2 regions of the Arthrobacter sp. FW306-1B-G06A genome follow, and region 1 is predicted to be linked to the other one. Evidence: predicted binding sites of a transcription regulator. Region 1 holds the regulator's gene; the other holds the start of a gene.
The links. Region 1 encodes HrcA, which represses chaperone genes, less so after heat shock. Its sites were predicted from a motif close to TTNGCACTCGNNNNNNNCGAGTGCNAA; they were not measured.

Region 1 (4,716 bases):
GCCGACCAACTGCTGTCCCCTACGCAGGTAATTCATCACGGAACGGTCAGGAAATCGATCACTTCCTCCACGCGACCGAGCAGAGACGCCTCCAAATCGGCATAGCTGTGGACGGCGCCCAGCAGCTTCTGCCAACCCAGTCCGACGTCCTCGGCCGTTTCATGCGGCCAGCCGAACGCCTTCAGGATCCCGGTCTTCCAATCCGTGCCCCGCGCGATGGTCGGCCATTGCTCGATCCCCAACACCTTGGGCCGGATTGCCTGCCAGACGTCCACGTAGGGGTGTCCCACGATCAAGACGTTTCCCGCGGCGCCCGGCAGCATCATGGCGTCGGCAGCAATCCGCGACTCCTTCGAATCCGGGACCAAGTGGTCCACAAGGATCCCGAGACGGCGGCCCGGGCCAGGGGAGAATGCGGCTATTGCCGCCTTGAGATCGTCCACGCCATGCAACGGCTCGACGACGATACCCTCCACCCGGAGATCATCTCCCCACACCTTTTCCACAAGTTCGGCGTCGTGCTTGCCTTCCACCCATATCCGGCTCGCCTTGGCGACTTGGGCCCGCTGGCCGGCGACTCGGACGGATCCTGATGCTGTCCTGCCTGCTGGCGCCGCCCCCTTGGCGGCGGCCGGGCGTGGGGCAGGCGGCAGGAGCTTCACGGCTTGTCCCTCCAGCAGGAATCCGAAGCCAAGCCGGAACGACTTGGCCTTTCCCCGCCGATCCTCCAGCACCACAATGTGCATGCCTCCGGACTTCTCCACCCTGGTCACGGCCCCGACCCAGCCGGACTGGACGTCTTCGAGAACCATTCCGCGTTCAACAGGAACCTCAGGCAGTTGCCGTTTGGCAGGCGAGGAGAGGTCTTGCGGGCCCCAATTGTCGTAAGACACGGTCTTCACACCACTTTGCGCTAGGGGATCGGTCACGGTCCGTGGCATTGCGCAGGACCGCGCGGGAATCATGTTCGCCGCGAGCGGTACCAATGCTAACAACGAGGTGGCTCATACTAGACTTGTTAGCACTTGGGCATGTTGAGTGCTAACTGTTGAAATGTTGATTGGAGGTGGGCAGTGAGCGAACCACGCAAGCTTGAAGTGTTACGCGCCATCGTGGAGGACTACGTTCACTCCCGCGAGCCGGTCGGTTCCAAAGCCTTGGTTGAACGGCACCATCTGGGAGTGTCGAGCGCAACCATCCGCAATGACATGGCCCTCTTGGAAGAAGAAGGCCTCATTGCCGCACCGCACACGAGCGCCGGCCGCATTCCCACGGACAAGGGTTATCGCCTGTTCGTCGACCGTATTTCCGAGGTCAAACCACTTTCGGCCGCCGAGCGCCGGGCCATCCACTCCTTGCTTGAGGGACCTGACGACGTCGAGGACATCCTTGAGCGCACCGTCCGGCTCCTCTCGCAACTGACCAACCAGGTCGCCGTCGTGCAGTATCCGCACCTGAGCCGCGCGCGCGTCCGGCACATTGAGTTTGTCCTTTTGGCACCGCGCCAGGTCCTGGCGGTGTTGATCGCCGATTCGGGCAAGGTGGAACAGGGCGTTGTGCACGCAGCGACGGACACCACCGACGACGAACTCATGGCCTTGCGGGCGCGATTCCTTGGAAGCATCGCCGGCTCCCAGCTCGACCTCATGCCGCAAGTGCTGCCATCGGTGGTTGCCCTGTGCCCGCCGGGGCTTCGGAACCTTGCCGGCGCCCTTGCCCACGGCCTGGAAAGGCTTGCCGAGCGGAGCCGCGACGAACGCATGGTCATGGCAGGCACGGCAAACCTGGCCCGCTCCAACGTGGACTTCCCGCTGAGCATCGGTCCGGTCCTCGAAGCGCTTGAGGAACAGGTGGTCATGTTGCGGCTTTTGTCCGACATGGCGGAAGACCCCCGGGGCGTCACGGTGAGCATCGGCCGCGAAAACCCCTACGACGGCCTCTCCGAGGCTTCGGTGGTTGCCACGGGCTACGGTCCGGGCAGCAGTGCCAAGATCGGCATTCTTGGACCCACCCGCATGGACTATCCCAACACCATGGCGGCCGTCCGTGCCGTCGCACGCTACCTTTCCCGCATTCTGGGCGGCTGACGGCCTCGGCTGGAAACCGCCCCGCAAGAAACGCAGTGGAACCGTAAACAAGGAAGAGATACCGACTTTGAGCAGTCACTATGACGTTCTGGGCGTCTCGCCGGAAGCAACCGGCGAGGAGATCAAGAAGGCCTACCGCAAACTCGCACGTAAGCTGCACCCCGATGTGAACCCCGGGGCTGGCGCTGCAGAGGAATTCAAGGCGGTGACCCACGCTTACGAGGTCCTCTCCGACCCACAGAAGCGCCGCGTCTACGACGCCACCGGCAATGAGAACGGGACCGACAACGGTTTCGGCGGCGGCTACGCGGGCCAGGGATTCGCCTTCCAGGACATCTTCGACACCTTCTTCGGCGGAGGAGGTGGCGGCATGCAAGGCCCAGCATCACGCATGCGCCGCGGGCAGGACGCCTTGATCAGTGTCCGCATCGACTTGCGCGAAGCCGTCTTCGGTGTCAACAAAAAGCTCGAAGTGGACACTGCAGTCATCTGTCCCACGTGCGAAGGCTCATGCTGCCGACCGGGCACCCACCCGGAACGCTGCGACATCTGTGGCGGCTCGGGCCAGGTCCAGCGGGCCGTGCGCTCGATCCTCGGCCAGGTCATGACCGCCGCGCCGTGTGGATCGTGCGAAGGTTTCGGCTCGATCATCAAGGATCCTTGCAATGAGTGCAACGGCCAGGGCCGCATCCGTAGCCGCCGTTCGCTGACCGTCAAGGTGCCTGGCGGCGTCGCTACCGGGACCCGCATCCAGCTGTCGTCGCAAGGCGAAGCAGGCCCCGCAGGCGGGCCTCCCGGCGACCTCTACGTGGAGATCCGGGTCAACAGCGATTCCACCTACATCCGGGAAGGCGACGACCTCCACGCCACGCTGAGCGTCCCCATGACCGCCGCGGCGCTGGGTACCGAGCTCCAGCTTGAGACTTTCGACGGTCCCCAGGAAATCGACGTCAAGTCCGGCACGCAGTCCGGCGAAGTCATCACCCTGCGCGGGCTGGGCGTCACCCATCTCCGCGGCTACGGCAGGGGAGACCTCAAGGTGCACCTGCACGTTGAGACGCCCGGCAAGCTCGACGCCGCACAGGAAGACCTGCTTCGCCAACTGGCCAAGTTGCGCGGGGAGCAGTTCACCGAAGGCAAGCTTGTGGCCAGTGGAGGTATGTTCGCGAAGCTGCGGGACAAGCTCGGTAACCTGTAGCGGTGAGCAACCCCGTATTCTTCACAGCTGCCGGATCGCTTGACGGGCTCGGGCCTGGCGACTCTTTCATGCTTGACGGCGCCGAAGCCAGGCATGCTGTCACCGTCAAGCGCCTGGAAATCGGCGAAGCCGTCGATATCGCCGACGGTGCCGGCAAACGGCTCACGGGCACGGTGGCCGAATCCGGGCAGGGAACCCTGACGGTCGTTGCCTCCGCCGTCCAGGAGGAACACCAGCCAGCCGTACGGCTCGTGTTGGTCCAGGCCCTCGCGAAGGGCGACCGGGACGAGCTCGCCGTCGAAACGGCTACGGAACTCGGGATCGACGCCGTCGTGCCCTGGCAGGCGGAACGTTCCATCGTGCGCTGGAAGGGTGACCGGGCGGCCAAAGCCCACGCGAAATGGCAATCTGTCGCCACGGCAGCCGCCAAGCAGGCGCGGCGCGCGTGGATTCCCGAGGTGCGTGCCGCCGTCGACGGCTCCGGCCTGGCTGCGGCCGTTGCCGCCGCCGATCTGGCGATCATCCTGCACGAGGACGCGAAACGTCCGCTACGGGAGGTCCTGGAGAAGTGGCACGGCGGGGTTTCCGACGCCGATGCCGGGGCTGGGCGGGAAGTGCTGCTCATTGTCGGCCCGGAGGGCGGCATTTCACCGCGCGAAGTGACGAAGCTCAGCGATGTCGGCGCCGTCACCGCGCTCTTGGGCCACCACGTGCTTCGCTCGTCGACGGCGGGTCCTGCCGCCGTCGTGCTCGCCAGTGACATCCTGGGGCGCTGGTAGCCCGCAGCACGTCCTAGATCAGCGGACGTCCTCAGCGAACGGTGAAAGTACGGGTATCAGTCGCGATGTCCGCGTCGTTGGGTCCCATCAAGGAGACCCGCAATTCGTAGCGGCCCGCTCCGAGCCCCACTGTGAAGCTGAAGGTTCCACCCTGTCCCGGAACGGTCGAGGCAGTGACCTGCCCGGCGAGGTACGAGGACTTGTCGCCGTTTGAGTTCTCGCGAAGGATTTGCCAATGCAGCTTCTTCGAGGGGTCCGTGCTTCGGCCGTTGAACTTGACCGGACCGGAAGGCAAGGTCAGGTCCTCCTGCGGGTCGATGATCCACACCGGCGCCACCATGGAGGCGTCGCGGACCATCGGATCGCCGAGTTTGACCTGGCCGAATGCCATGTAGTCCGTGTGCCCGTCAACCAGGATGGTCACCTTGATCTGCTGTCCTGAATCGATCAGGCCCGAACTTGCGGCCGCAGCGGTAGCGGTATAGACGAGTTCCTGGACCGCCCGCTGTGCCATCCCGGCATCGAGATTGGAGTTGAACGCGTCGCGGGAAACATCGACCGTGACCACGTTCTTACCGGAAATCGAGGTCGCCAGGCTGCCAGGGTTCTGCCAGGGAGTGAAGAAATCGTGATCCAGAGGCTTCTGGGACAT
Region 2 (4,716 bases), on a different contig from region 1:
TGACCCGATCCCGGAGGTCGTTGCACGTCCTGAGCTGCTTCCGTCCGGAGGACCTCGACCTGGACAGGTTGGCTCACGGCGCCGTTGATTTCCATGAACTCCTGGACCGTGAATTGTCCGGGAATTCGGACCTGGGGACGCCCGCCACCAGGGCTGCTGCCAGCGAGCAGGCGCTCGGTGAGGATCCGTTGGTGGCGGATCTGGGCGAGCGGCTCCGTGCACGCGGAGCCCGGGTGTGGCACCACTACGATGGAGCCTTGGACATTGCCGCGGCAGCCGATCCCGTGCACACCATAGGTCGCGATGACACCGAAATGCCCACCCCGGTGGCCATTGAATCGGATGGCACGGAACGATACCGCCGCATGAGCGTCAGGGAGCGCAGCAGGCTCCGGCCCCAACTTCTGGAACGCCTGGGTTGGCGTTACATGTCCTTGTGGACCATTGAAGTATTCACGGATCCTTCGTCCTGCGCCGACCGCATCGGTTCCTATCTGGGGCTGGAGAAGCCGACGGCACCCTCGTATGGTGCCGTCCAGGATGGATTCCTGGATGTTGATGTTGAACAATTGGAACTGAACAGTCAGGCGGACCAGGCCACGGCCGGGCCTGATGGTATGCAAGGCCCCCGCGGTACGCAAGGCACTGGCTCGGGACCGGCGATCCCCTAAGGAAGCGCAATGGCGGAAAGCAAAAGCACTCAATCCAAGCGCGCTGCGGACACCAGTGCCGATGCGCTGGGCCCTGACGCGGAGTTGGACGGGCAGGAGAAAACAAAAGTGAAGCCCGCACCGGAGCGGAAGCCGGCAGGAGAGAGTATTCTGCCCAAGAAAGCCTCCGAGGATGATCCACGCCGTTGGGGCGATGAGCCTGGCTATGACCACGACGCCTGGCTGAAGGAGCAAAGGCCCCCGCACTGGGGCTGAACCCTCCATTTGCTCGTGGTTATCCGGCCGGGGCTCGGGATTGCCGGTTGTCAGAGGGATTGACGAGGACAAAGAACAGTTTCCCTCGCGTGGAAGCTCCGGCGAGGATTTCGGCCTGTTGCGGATTGGCGGCGACAACCACAAGGCCGTCCGCCTCGTTCGTGCCCAACCATTGGGTGGCCTTGCCTCCCTGCCCGGACGTCCACAAGACCGGGACCGCAGATGCCAGGAGTTCGGATTTCTTGCCGGGCCCTTCAGGCCCATCTGCTGCGGTGAGCACAACGTCGACCACCTGGCCCGGCGAGATGAGCTGGATTGAAGCGGGATCGGCCATGCGAAGTGGAACGGCCGCCGTCGCGGGTGCGGTGCCGGTGAGCAGGCCCGGTCCCAGGAGTTGGGCGTCCGTGGGGATCTGCCCCTTTCGCAGGGGCGAGGCAAGCTGCTTCCCGCCGTATCCGGTTTTGGGGGAGAGCGCCCCCGCGGGAACTCCATCTGGAAGGACTTCGAGGGGTTTGAGGTCGGAATCCATCAAAGTGGACCCGGCAGGAAGATCCCGCGCGGCGGCCAGGACCGTGACTCGCTGCTCCGAAGGGGGAGTCAGCTGGTGGACCGCGATCCCGGCGGCCACGCATAGCAGAAGGGCCACCACGAGGCGGCGGTTGTGGTTTAGCCAGCCAGCGAAGCGTCGAAGCCCGGATTGTCGCGTGGGAGCGCCGAGGCGCCCGCCCGCCCTGAAAGGAAGAACCTGAAGGCGACGCGTACGGGCCATGCTCATCGGCGACGGGATCCTATCGCGCGGGAGCGACGAAGATCCGGCAGGCACAGGGCCCGGGGATACGTTCGGGATTTTTGGCATGGTGCCACGCTAACGGGGCACGCAGGTCCCGTGGCAGGGCCCTATTGAGCTATGTGGAAACGTTGAGTTATGTGGAAACGTCGTGCTATGTGGAAAACCGGGGGCAGCCGGAAACGCTATCAGCTCGCGGCAGCCGCCGGAACCGACGCCGGAGCCGGAGACGCAGCTGGTGCGGCGGGAGCGGCCGAAACGGTGCTTCCCTTGGAATCCCGGGAGTCGGTGCGGTAGAAGCCCGATCCCTTGAAGACGACGCCCACGCTGTTGAACTTCTTACGCAACGACCCTTGGCATTCAGGGCAGTCGGACAGCGAGCTGTCCGTGAAAGCCTGAACGATGTCAAAGGCATGTCCGCAGTCTTTGCAGGCATAGGCATATGTGGGCACTGGTGATCCTCCTCCGGGACGAACTGCAGGTCCTGTGCTGCCAAGGCGGATTGTTCCGTCCATTAGCAGTCGCAGGGCCTGAGTGCCAATTCTATCATCCGGAGTCGAGGCCGCTACTACGGAATGTGGCGGAGTAGACAGACCTCAAACTCGGTCAAGCCGCCGCAACCAGGCGTACAACCCGGTAAGGGGTAAGTGCCTCGGCCACCGGCTTGTCGAATGATTGTGCGGGGATCGTCCCCGCGGGCAGCACTTCGTGGTCATATACGACGGCGACAGTCGGCGGACGCTGCCCGTCGGCGTCGAGCTTGTCGAGGAGCCGGTCGTAGTAACCGCCCCCTTGCCCGATACGGTTTCCGCTTTCATCGACCGCGGTGGCCGGAAGGAAGATTCCAGCCGCATCCTTGATGACGCCACTGTCGAATCGTTCGCCAATGGGCTCGTCAATCGGGGCGTAGTTCGAGCGGACAAAAGACGTTTCCGGTGTCCAATAGACCCAGCTCAGATGCCGTTCCGGTTCACAGACGGGAAGGAGGACCCGGTGCCCGGCGGCGTGGAGCGCAGCGAGCAAGGGCATTGTCGGCGGCTCGGCAGCCACGCCGACATAAGCCGCGAAAGTCGACGGATTCCCTTGGGTAACCGCATCCGCCCACAGGAGGCCATGGCGGGCAATCCCCGTTCCAGCGTCAGCACGCTGTTGCGCGGTCAAGGTGAGCCTGCGCTTGCGGTTGTCCCGGCGGATATCGTCCTTCAAAGTCATCTTTGCTCCAGTTCTTGCTGCTGTGCGGCCCGGGGATGGGCAGGAAAGGGAGCTTCACCGCTGTGCGCCCCGGGACTCTTTTGCCCAATGTCCAGCTCCTTCCGTTAGATTAGTCCGGTGACTTCCAATAGCTGCGCCGTCCGCAAGGCCGTGATCCCCGTTGCGGGGCTCGGTACCAGATTCCTGCCGGCTACAAAGGCCATGCCCAAGGAAATGCTCCCGGTGGTCGATAAGCCGGCCATCCAATACGTGGTTGAGGAAGCCGTGGGCGTCGGCCTCAACGACATCCTGATGATCACGGGACGCAACAAACGCGCATTGGAAGACCACTTTGACCGTGTCCCGGCTCTTGAAGCGACCCTTGAGGCCAAGGGAGACCTCACAAAGTTGGACGCTGTACAGGCCACGAGCGGCCTGGGCGACATCCACTATGTTCGCCAAGGCGACCCGAAGGGCTTGGGCCATGCGGTGCTGCGTGCCAAGCAGCACGTCGGCTATGAACCGTTCGCGGTTCTTCTCGGTGACGATCTGATCGACGCCCGGGACACTCTCCTCAGCGACATGATTGAGGTCCAGCAGAAGACCGGCGGATCCGTCGTAGCCCTCATTGAGGTGGAGCCCTCCCAGATCAGTTCCTATGGCTGCGCTGACATCGAGGATATCGGCGAAGACGGCTACGTCCGGATCAAGCAGCTTGTGGAAAAGCCAGCCGCAGATGAAGCTCCATCAAACCTGGCCGTGATTGGCCGCTACGTGCTTCACCCCGCCGTATTTGACGTCCTTGAGCACACCGAGCCGGGACGCGGCGGGGAAATCCAACTGACGGATGCCCTCCAGGTCCTGGCCGCCGAGGAGGGCGAAGGCCGCGGCGTGTATGGAGTGGTCTTCCGTGGCCGTCGATACGACACCGGGGACAAGCTGAGCTACCTCAAAGCCTGCGTCCAGCTGGCGTGCGACAGCGAAGATCTCGGTCCCGGTCTGCGTGAGTGGTTGCCCGGCTTCGCCGCCGGCCTCAGCAAGTAGCTCATCGTGTGGGGGTCGGCCATTTGGCCGGTGACGTTGGAGAGCGGCGACCTCATCTTGCGTCCCATTCACTACCGGGACAAGAAGGAATGGACCGAGGTCCGCTCACGCAACAGTGATTGGCTGGCGCCTTGGGAGGCCTCCAACCCGGCCCCTGGCGGTCGCCTGCCGAATTATCGGCAGATGGTGGCTTCCCTCAACTCGCAGGCTCGGCAAGCGAGTGCCCTTCCGTTCGTGATCACGGAGCGCATTCCCGGGTTCCCCGAGCCCAGGATCGTCGGGCAGCTCACGGTCTCCTCGATAATGTGGGGGTCGGCGATGACGGCCACGCTTGGTTATTGGGTCGACCAGGCGCGGGCCGGCCGCGGAATAGCTCCCACCGCGGTTGCCATGGCCACCGACCATTGCTTTGAGGCTCTGGGCCTGCACCGGATGGAGATCAACATCAGGCCCGAGAACGGGCCGAGCCTACGCGTCGTTGAGAAGCTGGGATTCCGTGACGAAGGCCGCCGTGAGCGTTTCCTCCACATCAACGGGGAATGGGCTGACCACCGAAGCTTTGCGTTGACCTCGGAAGAGGTCCCCGGCGGTTTGCTGGCCGCTTGGCTGAGACGCGGAGCCAACTAGTCGGCCAAGGTGGATGAGAGCCGGTAAATCCATTGATTTGCCGACTCTCCGACGACACACCGTGGGCAATGCGGCGGCCTCTGCGTATTTCCTTCTACGGTTTTCATTGTGGACTTCCCTCTCAGCAGCTCGGTGATATTG

Region 2: AC3WJM_RS02595 (FmdB family zinc ribbon protein) is a predicted target of HrcA. The motif match lies at 2,228-2,254, and genes of this name have one in related genera.

What each region holds. Positions count from the first base shown of each region.
Region 1 covers NZ_JBYSXB010000011.1:107,898-112,613, reverse strand. The annotation lists gene AC3WJM_RS08290 (DUF3097 family protein) at 36-893, opposite strand; gene hrcA (heat-inducible transcriptional repressor HrcA) at 1,074-2,087, shown strand; gene dnaJ (molecular chaperone DnaJ) at 2,155-3,285, shown strand; gene AC3WJM_RS08275 (16S rRNA (uracil(1498)-N(3))-methyltransferase) at 3,288-4,064, shown strand; gene AC3WJM_RS08270 (GerMN domain-containing protein) at 4,096-4,716, opposite strand, start outside.
Region 2 covers NZ_JBYSXB010000003.1:138,656-143,371, forward strand. The annotation lists gene AC3WJM_RS02580 (AAA family ATPase) at 1-671, shown strand, start outside; gene AC3WJM_RS02585 (hypothetical protein) at 681-926, shown strand; gene cpaB (Flp pilus assembly protein CpaB) at 946-1,701, opposite strand; gene AC3WJM_RS02595 (FmdB family zinc ribbon protein) at 1,902-2,165, opposite strand; gene AC3WJM_RS02600 (5-formyltetrahydrofolate cyclo-ligase) at 2,320-2,925, opposite strand; gene galU (UTP--glucose-1-phosphate uridylyltransferase GalU) at 3,043-3,948, shown strand; gene AC3WJM_RS02610 (GNAT family N-acetyltransferase) at 3,955-4,575, shown strand.